DNA from 2 places in the Aneurinibacillus thermoaerophilus genome. Region 1 is predicted to be linked to the other one. Evidence: riboswitches for the same ligand, from Rfam matches in the RefSeq annotation. Region 1 holds a riboswitch; the other holds the start of a gene.

Region 1 (5,549 bases):
TGGCGATTAGCAAATTTTTGCAGGAAGAGACAGAACCGAAATAAGGGAGGCCGTCATTGGTTTGTGGGCGCAAACTAACCCACGTTTTTTCGAGCGTGCAATCTTTGAGCGCCGGCAGAAGACGCACCGCTTTCGTCATCAATTCCTGCAAACCGCCTAAAGTCAAGCGCTCGTCAAATCCACAGTCCGCGGAAGATGCACCGACGAGTAAGCGATTGCCGCTTTTCGGAACGATGTAGCATCCGTGTGAGTAAATGGTTTTCTGGATTGGCTGCGGCATGCATAGTACGGAGAACGCTTCGCCTTTGATCGGAAAAACGGAAACAGATAGGCCAAGTTTACGCGCGATTCGTCCGCTCCAGGCTCCGGCGGCGAGCACGTAATGTTCGGCTGTAAATGGCCCCTGCGTAGTGCTAAGCCTGGTGATCTGTCCATCGGCGACTTCGATATCCAGCACTTCACAACGCTCGAGAATCGTAGCTCCGTGTTTGACGGCGGCGACAGCGAATGCGCGTGTAAGATCCGGCGCGGACACTTGCGTATCATCCGGCAAATAGAGCGCTCCGTTCATTTCGTCGCTGACAGCGGGTTCAATATGTTTTACTTCGGTTCGATCCAGCCATTCGACACGCAGGCCCAGGTCATGCTGCCAACTTGCCCGATGTTTTAGCATGTCGCCTTCTTCTTCTGTCCAAGCAACACGCAACATTCCCGCATGATTAAGTCCGATATCAATGCCCGAAACAGCGTATAGTTCTTGTTGCAAATCGGGAAATAGGCTGCGGCTGCGTAGAGAAAGCTCTACTAATGGTCCCGGCTCAGAAAATTCGACCTGCGCTCCTAGCATGCCGCCTGCTGCGCTCGAAGCATGCGCGCCGATGGTATCTTTTTCAAGAACGGTGACTGTTTTTCCGCGCTTGGCCAACTGATAGGCAATGGAGACGCCAATAATTCCGCCGCCGATAATGACGGCGTCCTGTTGTTTTTTCAATGTGATCCCTCCGTTTTTGCCGTCGGCCAGACGTGACGTGGAGATGTTCGTACCTGGCTGATGGCCTGTTGAAATTGTTGCACAGAAAGCACAGGTTCCTTCGCTTGCATGACAGCTGACAGTACCGCGATGCCGGTGCAGCCGGTTGCAAGTATCTCTACTGTATTTTCTGGTGTGATCCCTCCAAGGGCAATGACGGGAATGGAAACGCTTTCCACTACTTCCCGAAGCGCCGCTAGCCCACGGCCTGCCTGTCCTGGTTTGGAAGCGGAGGCAAACACGTGGCCGAATAATACATAATTCGCCCCTGCTGCTTCTGCCGCCTTTGCTTCCTCTACGCTGTGTACGGAGACACCGAGAAGGAGAGAAGGGGCGAGGTGGCGCATAACCGGGGCTGGAAGACTGTGATAAGCCGTTTGAATCCCGACAGCTCCAGCTGCAAGGGCAACATCGGCCCGGTCGTTTATGATTAGTTTTTCGCGCGTAAGTCCGACCTTGCCGAGCGTTTGCGTCCACTCCCATAGTTCGCGTGCGGTTCGCTGCTTTTCCCGCAAGTGGAAGGCATCAATATAGGGATGAATATTTGCAATGATTTGTTTTGCTTCAACGAGCGATTGTTTGCCGCTACTGATTACGTGAAAAACATGTTTTTGCATTTGCATACCTCTTTATATCTCGCTCCCGTTCCACACGCTTCCTTAGGAAGAAATGGACGGTGGGCGTAAGCGCAGGAAGAAGAGGCGGAGTTTTTATTCCTAAATCTTAGTCATTGTACATTAAAAAAAGCCGGGATCTTATGCTGGGACCCGGCCTGTACGTTACAGTAACGAATGGATTAAATGCCGACTACTTTCCTACGCTGGTACGAACCAGATCAGGTCCCAAGAGTTTAGAAACTTCATCGCGTTTCATTCTCAGCCCGGCTCATCGGGCTCCCCTAGTAGTGCTTTCTATATAATATTTTTTTATCATTATAATAGATTTAGAAAAGCATGTGAAGATGCTTTTATTATAAAATGAGTTTATATCAATAAAATTCAGAATTAATTTTCGATTTTTAGAAAGAATGAAGAATAGGAGCAAACGTCGGGAAGTTTTGTTCCTGTTTTCCTTTTTTGGGTAGAAATAATTAAGAGAATTCGGGTAGAATAAAAAATAGTTTGTTTTTGCGAAGAAAGGAAGGAAGCTATGAGTTCATTCGCGGATTTTCAGTTAAAACCGGAAATTCTGCAAGCGATTGCGGATCTGTATTATAAAGAACCGACACCGATTCAGAAAGAAGCGATTCCGCTTGCGCTTCAAGGCAAAGATGTTATTGGTCAGGCGCAGACCGGAACGGGTAAAACCGCCGCTTTCGTTATCCCGATGCTTCAGATGTTAGAGATACAAAAGAAAGATGTGCAGGCGCTGATTATGACGCCGACGCGGGAGCTTGCTATTCAGATTGCAGACGACGTTGCCGATTTGGGCAAGTATTTGGGCGTACATGTATTGTCGTTACACGGCGGACAGGATATTGCGCGCCAGATTAGCAAGTTGTCCGGCCAGGTGCATATCGTGGTCGGTACACCGGGGCGTATTCTTGATCACCTGCGCCGAGAAACGCTACATTTCGGCCGCATCAAAATGCTCGTGCTGGATGAAGCGGACAAAATGCTAGAGATGGGTTTTTTGGAAGAAGTGGAAGAGGTATTCATTCAGACGGCGCAGAAAAAGCAAGTATTATTGTTCTCGGCGACGATGCCGGATGCGGTACGTAAGCTTGCTCATCGTTTTATGAATCAGCCGCAAATTGTGCGGATTGAAAAGCGGCAGATTACGGCAGAAAATACGAAAGAATCATATTATGTAGTAAATCAGAGCGATAAATCGGATGTGTTAATGGAACTTGTCAAGGAGGCCCGTCCGTATTTGGCTGTGATTTTTGCTAATACAAAACAACGGGTAAATGAACTGGTACGTCGCCTGCAAGAAAACGGAATCGAAGCGGAGGCATTGCATGGCGATTTGACCCAGAAGAAAAGGGAGCAGATTATGGAGCGGTTCCGCCAGGCCAAATTCCAGTATCTTGTCGCTACAGACATTGCGGCGCGTGGCCTTGATGTGGAAGGGATTACCCATGTATTCAATTACGATATGCCCTCCGATTTAGAAAGTTATATTCATCGTGTTGGACGTACTGGCCGGGCCGGGCAGCAAGGTGAAGCCATTTCTTTAGTTTCGCCGCGCCAGAAGCAGTGGTTCAACCGCTTCGCTCGGGCGATTAGCGGCGGCGTGGAGCAGAAGTTTCTTGGCGGCAAGCCACGTGAGGAACGAAAACTGCGCAAGCGGGACGAAGCGGTCACGATAGAGGCACAGGAAGCGAAAACAACGGAGCAGGTCGCAGCGAAGGAGACGGAGAAGAAGCGCCAGGGCGGACGCGCCAAAGCGAAGCCGCCGAAAGTAAAGCCAGGTTATAAAAAGAAAATGCGGCTTGAACGGGAAAAGCAGTTGCGCAAAGAACGCCGCCGCAAGATAGAAGAAATATACAAGAGAAGAAATAAGAAATAAGAAATAAGAGGGGCAGGGAGACGTGTTCTTGTGAACGCCTCCCTTTTTGTATCCTTCTATTTCCTCGTTTATAGCCAAAATGTCGGATTGACAGTAAGCCTAATACATTGTACTTTATAGTTAAAAGTAAATAAGCCCATAGGGGAGTAGCTTTGAAAACGATAGGGTCGTCATTACGGGAACTCGGCGGGAACCCCGGCTCTATCGGCAGCATATTCATGTTGTAAGCAAGACCTTTGCCGTATTCGGCAAGGTCTTTTTGTGTTTTTTAGAAAGAAATCCATTTTTTTAGGTTGCTTTTCACACAGTAGAAAATATTGAGAGGAGGATGATTGTAATGGATTTTTTATCCACAGAATTTTTTTCCATGCTTTTTTCCATTATTATTATTGATTTGGTACTGGCCGGCGACAACGCGATTGTAATCGGGCTCGCGTCTCGCAATTTGCCGAAAGAGCAGCAGAAAAAAGCGATTATCTGGGGGACAGCCGGTGCAATTGCGATACGCGCGCTGGCTACAATCTTTGTCGTTTGGCTGTTGAAAATTCCGGGCTTGCATTTTGTCGGCGGCGTGATTCTTGTATGGATCGCGTATAAGCTTCTTATTGGCGAGGAAGAAGAAGAAAATATTAAGAGCAGTTCATCGTTGTTGGGAGCCATTCGTACCATTATTGTCGCTGACGTGATGATGGGTCTTGACAACGTACTGGCGGTAGCGGGAGCCGCTCAGGGACATATGGGCATGGTCGTGCTCGGTCTGTTAATAAGCATTCCGCTCGTTGTTTGGGGCAGTCAAATTATCATCAAATTAATGGAGCGCTTCCCGATTTTGATTTATGTTGGAGCAGGGGTACTTGCTTTTACTGCTGCTAAAATGCTCGTTACCGAAAAATTGGTTGTTCCTTTCTTTGCAGAAAATCCGGTTATTAAATGGGCCGTTATTGTTGTTGTCGTTGCAGGTGTGCTCATTAGTGGTAAGATAAAAAAAGACAAACAATCAACAACAACAGCCTCTGCGTAATGTAGAGGCTTCTTTTTTTACTCGTATATGAGTTTGCTTACATTTCTTCTTTATCTTGTTGATGGATTTCATTACTATATTATTATGAATTATTATGAGAAGCTCATGGATTGTGAGAAACTCGTGCTTTTTTACTTTTCCGGGTCTAATATATTATTAAATGTAAAGAAGTAAAGGAATTGACGAAAGAGAGAAGGTGATGCACGTTGGAGCCACTTTCCCGTGTGGAGAAGTATCGCCAACGCAAGGAAAGAAAAAAAGGGAATCGTTCCCTTTTTTGGATGGTATTAATTATTTTGTACATATTTGTTCTATATATCCTTATTTATTTTATTAAGCTACCTACTGATTATGCGTGGCGCATCGGACTAGAAGCTGGATTGTTTTTTTTAAGTGTGATTTTTCTTGACGCATATTTACAGGCGTTTACTACCATTTCTACACGGCCGGTGCAGAAGATGGAAACGCGCTTGATTCGTCCTAATTCGTTTATTATCGGGGCGTGGGTAATTTCTCTTTGTTATCATTTGGGCGTTGGTTTGTTTAGTTCAATGTATTTGCCGGATTGGATGTATTACGCGGGTTTTGTGTTTACACTGGCTTTATTTTTGGCGACGATCATTCATTTTCTCACCTATTTCGCCTACAACAAAAAAGAGCGCCAGTGGTTGCTTGAAGAGATGTACGCAAGCGACCAGCGCAGAGCGTATGAAATGATTCGTGATAACCAGTCGCAGTATTACTGGATTCGTAATGTCATGGAAACGAATGAAGAAGTACGACAGATGATGAAATGGAACGGTTTTGACCGTAATTTGGAAGAAAGGATGTATGAGCTACAACCGTATTTTCAGCGCACGATTTTTACGAAGAAAGATTTGGATAAGATTGCAGGTATAAGTGCGTGGTTGGAGAACATGCGCCGTATTATTGAGGAGCATCCGAGCTATAGTTCATTGAAGATCCATTCCGATCATCTGCCGCTGC
Region 2 (5,549 bases), 1.6 Mb from region 1:
CGTTTAACTTCACAGGCTTATTTGACGTTCGTCGCCTTAGACGAGAACGGCAAACCAACGCCCGTTCCGCCTGTGCTTCCCGAAACAGAAGAAGAACGCTGGAACTACCGCACCGCCCCTGAGCGTTTCGAAATCCGCAACCGACGTCGCACTCTGGCAAAACAACAGTACACAACCGAGTAGGAAAGAAGAGTCATCCCCGTCCTCTCACCTATGAAAAAATGCAAGTTCTTGTTTGGTCGACACCCTTGTCTTAAGCTAATGGCTACTACTGCTTTCGCCATTCGGGACTTGAACCCTGGAGATGACGCCCATGCCAGGCGCATCACCAAAAATAGCCAAAGGAAGGACTTCCTTTGGCTATTTTATGTAATCAAATGGATTATTGCTTAATGGCATAAAGGCTCAGGTACGGTTCGTCTCCGCCTCCTGTATTCGTCCTATCAAAAATGCGGAAGCCATGCGAACGCAAAACATTCTGAATCTCCTCTTCTCCATACAATTGGTGAAAGATATTGTCAATAACCACATCTCCTTCACCCAGACGGTAAGAAGAAAAAAATACACCACCCGGCTTTAATACTCGATATACTTCATCTAAAGCCTTATGTAAATCCTCTTTTGTAAGATAAATGAGTGAAGCGTTCGCCCACACACCGTCATACCGTTCGCTTCCCGTCGGAATATGGCGGAAATCCCCTTGAATAAATTCCACACCCTGGACTTTTTGTTTGGCCTGCTCAAGCATAACTTCGCTAATATCAAGCCCTTGCACCTGCAGGTCATACCGCTTGAGCCGAAGCGCATCATGCCCCGCGCCGCAACCGAGATCCAACACGCAATTACCGCCCAGAAGCATTTGAAACGCTGAAATAAATTGTATCGTCAGTTCATGATGACGCCATTTCACCCCTGTCTGATTGGCCAGTTTATCAAAAGAAGCCCGATTCCGCTCTACGTAATCCATGCTTTCACCTCCCGCCCCTTTTCCTCAATTCTAGCTAATTAAGGAATAGAATGCTACATGCTGTGAATAGAAACGAGGGATGTAGGCTCATTCACGTGCCATAAGGCACGCCTGAGTCTAGCGTAAATTCCTCTCATGACTGAAGTCACGAGCATCCTTTACGCAAAACATGAAATTTGAAACGGCTGATATACACCTGAAGCACTTCTGCTTTCTTAAAAATAATCTACTTTTTGTTTTCGGTTGAAGAAAATAAAAGCCGTTCATACATGCTAAAAAAACGCTTCAATGTGTATTGATACTTTTCTAAGGCTTGAGACCACGTATCAAGGTATTCATTTCCTACATCAGTGATAGAGTACATCCTTTTGGGAGGTCCCCCGCTGGAAACTTCCCAACGTGATTGCACAAATTTTTCACTCTCTAACTGCCGCAAGATCCGGTATACATAACCAGGATCAATAGAAGAAAATCCGAATTCTACCAAATCATGAACAATTTGATATCCATAGTTACTCATCCGGCGGAGCAAAAGCAAGACACAGGGTATCAGTAAATTTTTCGGCGCGCTCGCGCTACAGACGTAAACTTTATCTTTACTATGTTCGTTTTTGCTATTCCCCATAACATACTTCTCCCCCTTATCGTGTCCTATTCATTTCACTATACGAACAACCAAACAGAAAAATAACATATATTTTTTAATTTTTTAAAGATTTTTGTTTGTATATTTTACCTACCATACGTAATATAAAAGTGAGAGATTAAAAACAGGAGGGATTCGCGTGGCATCCAATCAAACGTTCGATCCAGTGCAAATGTGGAAGAGTTGGTACGACCTTGTGGAAAAAACTTTCGGGAAAACGATAGACGATTTCATTAAGACAACAGAATACGCGTCTATGATCGGAGAATATCAAAAATGGTTTTTTTATTCCCAGGAGCAATACAAGAAGATGGTAGACCAAATTCTCAATGAAAATAACCTGCCCAGCAAAGAAGAAATTGCCCGCGTCGCCCAACTGGTCATCCAGTTGGAAGAAAAGGTGGAAAAACTGGACGAAAGATTGGATGATGAAATATTGTCAACACTGAACGAAATCAAAGAAACACTGAAAAAGAGTAAAAACGCAAACCAAAAAGCAACAATATAAATATTCAGTAAAATTTCAGTAAGATTCTATAAATAAGGCGAGAGGTCAGGAATAGGCAACAAAAAAGACACGAGCCTTTTCTGTTACGAGCCTGACCCCTCATTTCTTCTTTCTATACTTACTGCAAAACACGCCCATTTATTTCATGCCTTAAACATCGTTGCTTCCTTCTCTTCGGTACGCCCAATGGTTGGTTGGACCGTGGCCGTGTCCGATACCGAGCGGATGACTAATAGCGGCCGTAATGAAGACCTTTGCCTGCTTTACTGCCTCCCGAACGTTTTTTCCAGAGGCGAGCCCCGCCGCGATGGCGGCCGCAAACGTGCAGCCGGTACCGTGCGTATGCTGCGTATGGAATCGTTCAGCGGACAATTCTACAAACTCGCGCCCGTCATACAACAGGTCGGTCACAATGTCGTCTGTGCCGTGTCCACCTTTAATTACTACATGTTGCGCTCCCCAATCGTGAAGCAATTTAGCCGCTTCTTTCATCTCTTCTTTCGTTTCAATCTTTTCCATGCCTGTCAACACTTTCGCCTCCGGAAGATTAGGAGTAACGACCGTCGCAAGCGGCAGCAGATGTTCCTTGACGGCAGCCACCGCTTCCGTAACTAACAAAGGGGCACCTCCTTTGGCAACCATGACCGGATCGAGCACATAATTACGCACATTATATTCCTTGAGTTTTTTTGCGACCGTTTCAATAATGATGCTATTAAATAGCATCCCCGTTTTTACTGCGTCCGTCCCGATATCCGAAAGCACCGCATCCATTTGCTGCGCGATAAACTCAGGAGGAACTGGAAACACGCCGTGTACCCCCTGCGTATTCTGTGCCGTAAGTGCGGTAAGTACGGACATGCCGTATACACCAAGCTCCTGAAATGTCTTTAAGTCCGCCTGAATACCGGCGCCGCCGCCGCTATCAGACCCTGCTACTGTTAGTGCTTTATGCACTGTCATTATACACACCTCTCTTCGCTGTCTGCTTCCTGCATTTTCCCTTCATATACAAAAAACGCCCCCCGGTGGAGTGGCGTGTGAGATGCATATATAAGCGCAGCTACGCGGCATCACCCGTCCACTTCCCTCCGCCGGCATTATCCGGATCAGGTTCTAAGGGTCGAAGCAAGCGCTTCTCTCAGCCCAAGAGCTCCCCTAGTGGCGGTTTTCGTATTGAGTTCATTCCAATGGTACTCCTTCTACGCCAAAGCGTCAAGAAGAACCAGAAAAGAATCATCCTCTCTTTTTGACTCTTTTACTCTTCCATAGTCGACAGATCACCAGTCGGCAGACCAAGCTCCCACGCTTTTAGCACACGACGCATAATTTTGCCAGAACGCGTCTTTGGAAGCTTGTCGCGAAATTCGATCTGGCGCGGTGCCGCATGTGCAGCAAGACGCTCTTTAACGAAAAGACGAATTTCTTCTTTTAGAGCGTCACTCGCCTCATATCCTGCACGAAGCGTAATAAACGCCTTAATAATCTCTCCACGCACCGGATCCGGTACCCCGATTACGCCGGCTTCTGCCACCGCCGGATGCTCTACCAGTTTGCTTTCAACCTCAAATGGACCAACACGTTCGCCGGACGTATTAATGACATCATCCACGCGCCCTTCAAACCAGAAATAGCCGTCTTCATCCATATACGCAGAATCACCAGAAATATACCAACCAGTTCTAAAGTATTCTTCATACTTAGCCGGATTGTTCCAGATTTGGCGCATCATAGCCGGCCATGGTGGCATAATCGCGAGGTTCCCCATTGTATTCGGCGGCAATTCATTGCCTTCGTCATCAACAACCGCCATCTTAATGCCGGGCAACGGCTTCCCCATCGAACCCGGACGAATCGGCATGGAACGGTAGTTTGCGCAGATGGTCGAACCCGTTTCTGTCATCCACCAGTTATCATGAATACGTAGGTTCAGCACATCCAATCCCCAGCGGATAACTTCCGGGTTAAGCGGCTCTCCCGCTGAAAGAATATGCCTCAAATGGGAAAGGTTATACCGTTTCGGCAATTCATCCCCTTCACCCATCAGCATACGAAATGCGGTCGGCGCACTGAACCACACGTTCACTTTATATTTCTCCAGCGTAGCGTACCAATCGGCTGGCTTAAAGCGTCCACCGCGCAGCACAACCGTCACACCGTTCAACCACGGCGCCCACATACCCGCTGATGTTCCGGTTACCCATCCCGGATCCGCCGTACACCAGTAAACATCACCTTCGCGCAGGTCGTATACCCATTTTCCGGACAGGTATTGATGCACCATGGCATCATGCACCTGATAAACGCCTTTCGGCTTACCGGTGGAGCCCGATGTGTAATGCAACAGCATGCCTGATTCACGCTCTACCCACTCGATTATATATTCATCGGATATGGACATTAGTTCCTGATACAACGTTTGATTTTCTGCTGTTTTTCCTTCGGCTCCGACAAGAATCACGTGTTTTAATTCCGGCAATTCCTCCACAGGAATGCGATACAGCAAGGACTGTGTCGTTACGACAGCCACGGAACCGCTGTCCAGCAAACGATCGCGCACCGCATCCTCCATAAACGCTTCAAACAGCGGACCCGCGATGGCACCGATGCGTACAATTCCAAGCAAAGCAATATACAGCTCGGGACTGCGCGGCATAAAAATAAAGACCCTGTCACCTTTTTTTACACCTTTCGCCTTCAATCCATTAGCGAATCGGCAGGACAACTGACGCAACTCCGCGTACGTGTATCGTTCTTCCCGCTCTCCATCCATATAAAGCAACGCGATCTTATCGCCATTTCCTGTATCTACATGCCTATCAATCGCCTCGTATACAATGTTTACGTTTCCTGTTTCATGCCAGGAAAAATTCTTCTCCACTTCTTTCCAATCCATGGTACGAACGGCTTCCTCGTAATTTTTTAAATTTGCCGTTTCGTCAAGCATCATAATATCCTGTAGTCCTTCTTTTGTAGCCATGATTTCTACCCCCATCCCCAAACGAATGCAATTTTCCCCAAGCCCTTATCGTTCTATCTATATGTCTTGGTGTTTGTATACATCTTGTTATATAACAATGTACTACATGTATTCGACAAAATAAAGCGTTTACCTTTTTAAAATTATGATTTTTTATATTTATTTTAGTTTTCATTGATGTTTCCTTTACGCTTAATATGCTGTTAAAAGCAGCTGTTAAAATTCACCGTTCATACGATCGAGGTGCCAGCCAAACGCTATACCTAACCGCACGCTTGCGGAAAGGAGGATAGCTATGAGAAACTTTACTCGATACGCGGTAGGCGGGCTGGCTGTCATTTTTGCGGGTGCTTGCTTTCTTCTGGCCCAGCCAGAACAAAGCGAAGCCCCTCCAAAGAAACCGGACACTTCATCTGTTTCACAACAGACAAAACCACATAAATTTTAC

Evidence for each region. A riboswitch is a leader RNA that binds a small molecule or an ion and turns the genes downstream of it on or off. The one in region 1 is predicted to bind thiamine pyrophosphate.
Region 2: linked by a shared signal. The riboswitch ahead of thiD (bifunctional hydroxymethylpyrimidine kinase/phosphomethylpyrimidine kinase) and the one ahead of K3F53_RS04640 (thiamine phosphate synthase) in region 1 are both predicted to bind thiamine pyrophosphate.

The regions. Positions count from the first base shown of each region.
Region 1 is NZ_CP080764.1:854,518-860,066, forward strand. It holds gene thiO (glycine oxidase ThiO) at 1-991, opposite strand, end outside; gene K3F53_RS04640 (thiamine phosphate synthase) at 988-1,647, opposite strand; TPP riboswitch at 1,826-1,940, opposite strand; gene K3F53_RS04645 (DEAD/DEAH box helicase) at 2,180-3,541, shown strand; gene K3F53_RS04650 (TerC family protein) at 3,879-4,562, shown strand; gene K3F53_RS04655 (hypothetical protein) at 4,769-5,549, shown strand, end outside.
Region 2 is NZ_CP080764.1:2,483,030-2,488,578, forward strand. It holds gene K3F53_RS12935 (acyl-CoA thioesterase) at 1-183, shown strand, start outside; gene K3F53_RS12940 (class I SAM-dependent methyltransferase) at 383-967, opposite strand; gene K3F53_RS12945 (helix-turn-helix transcriptional regulator) at 1,194-1,592, opposite strand; gene K3F53_RS12950 (restriction endonuclease subunit S domain-containing protein) at 1,753-2,121, shown strand; gene thiD (bifunctional hydroxymethylpyrimidine kinase/phosphomethylpyrimidine kinase) at 2,272-3,084, opposite strand; TPP riboswitch at 3,191-3,291, opposite strand; gene acsA (acetate--CoA ligase) at 3,380-5,101, opposite strand; gene K3F53_RS12965 (S8 family peptidase) at 5,397-5,549, shown strand, end outside.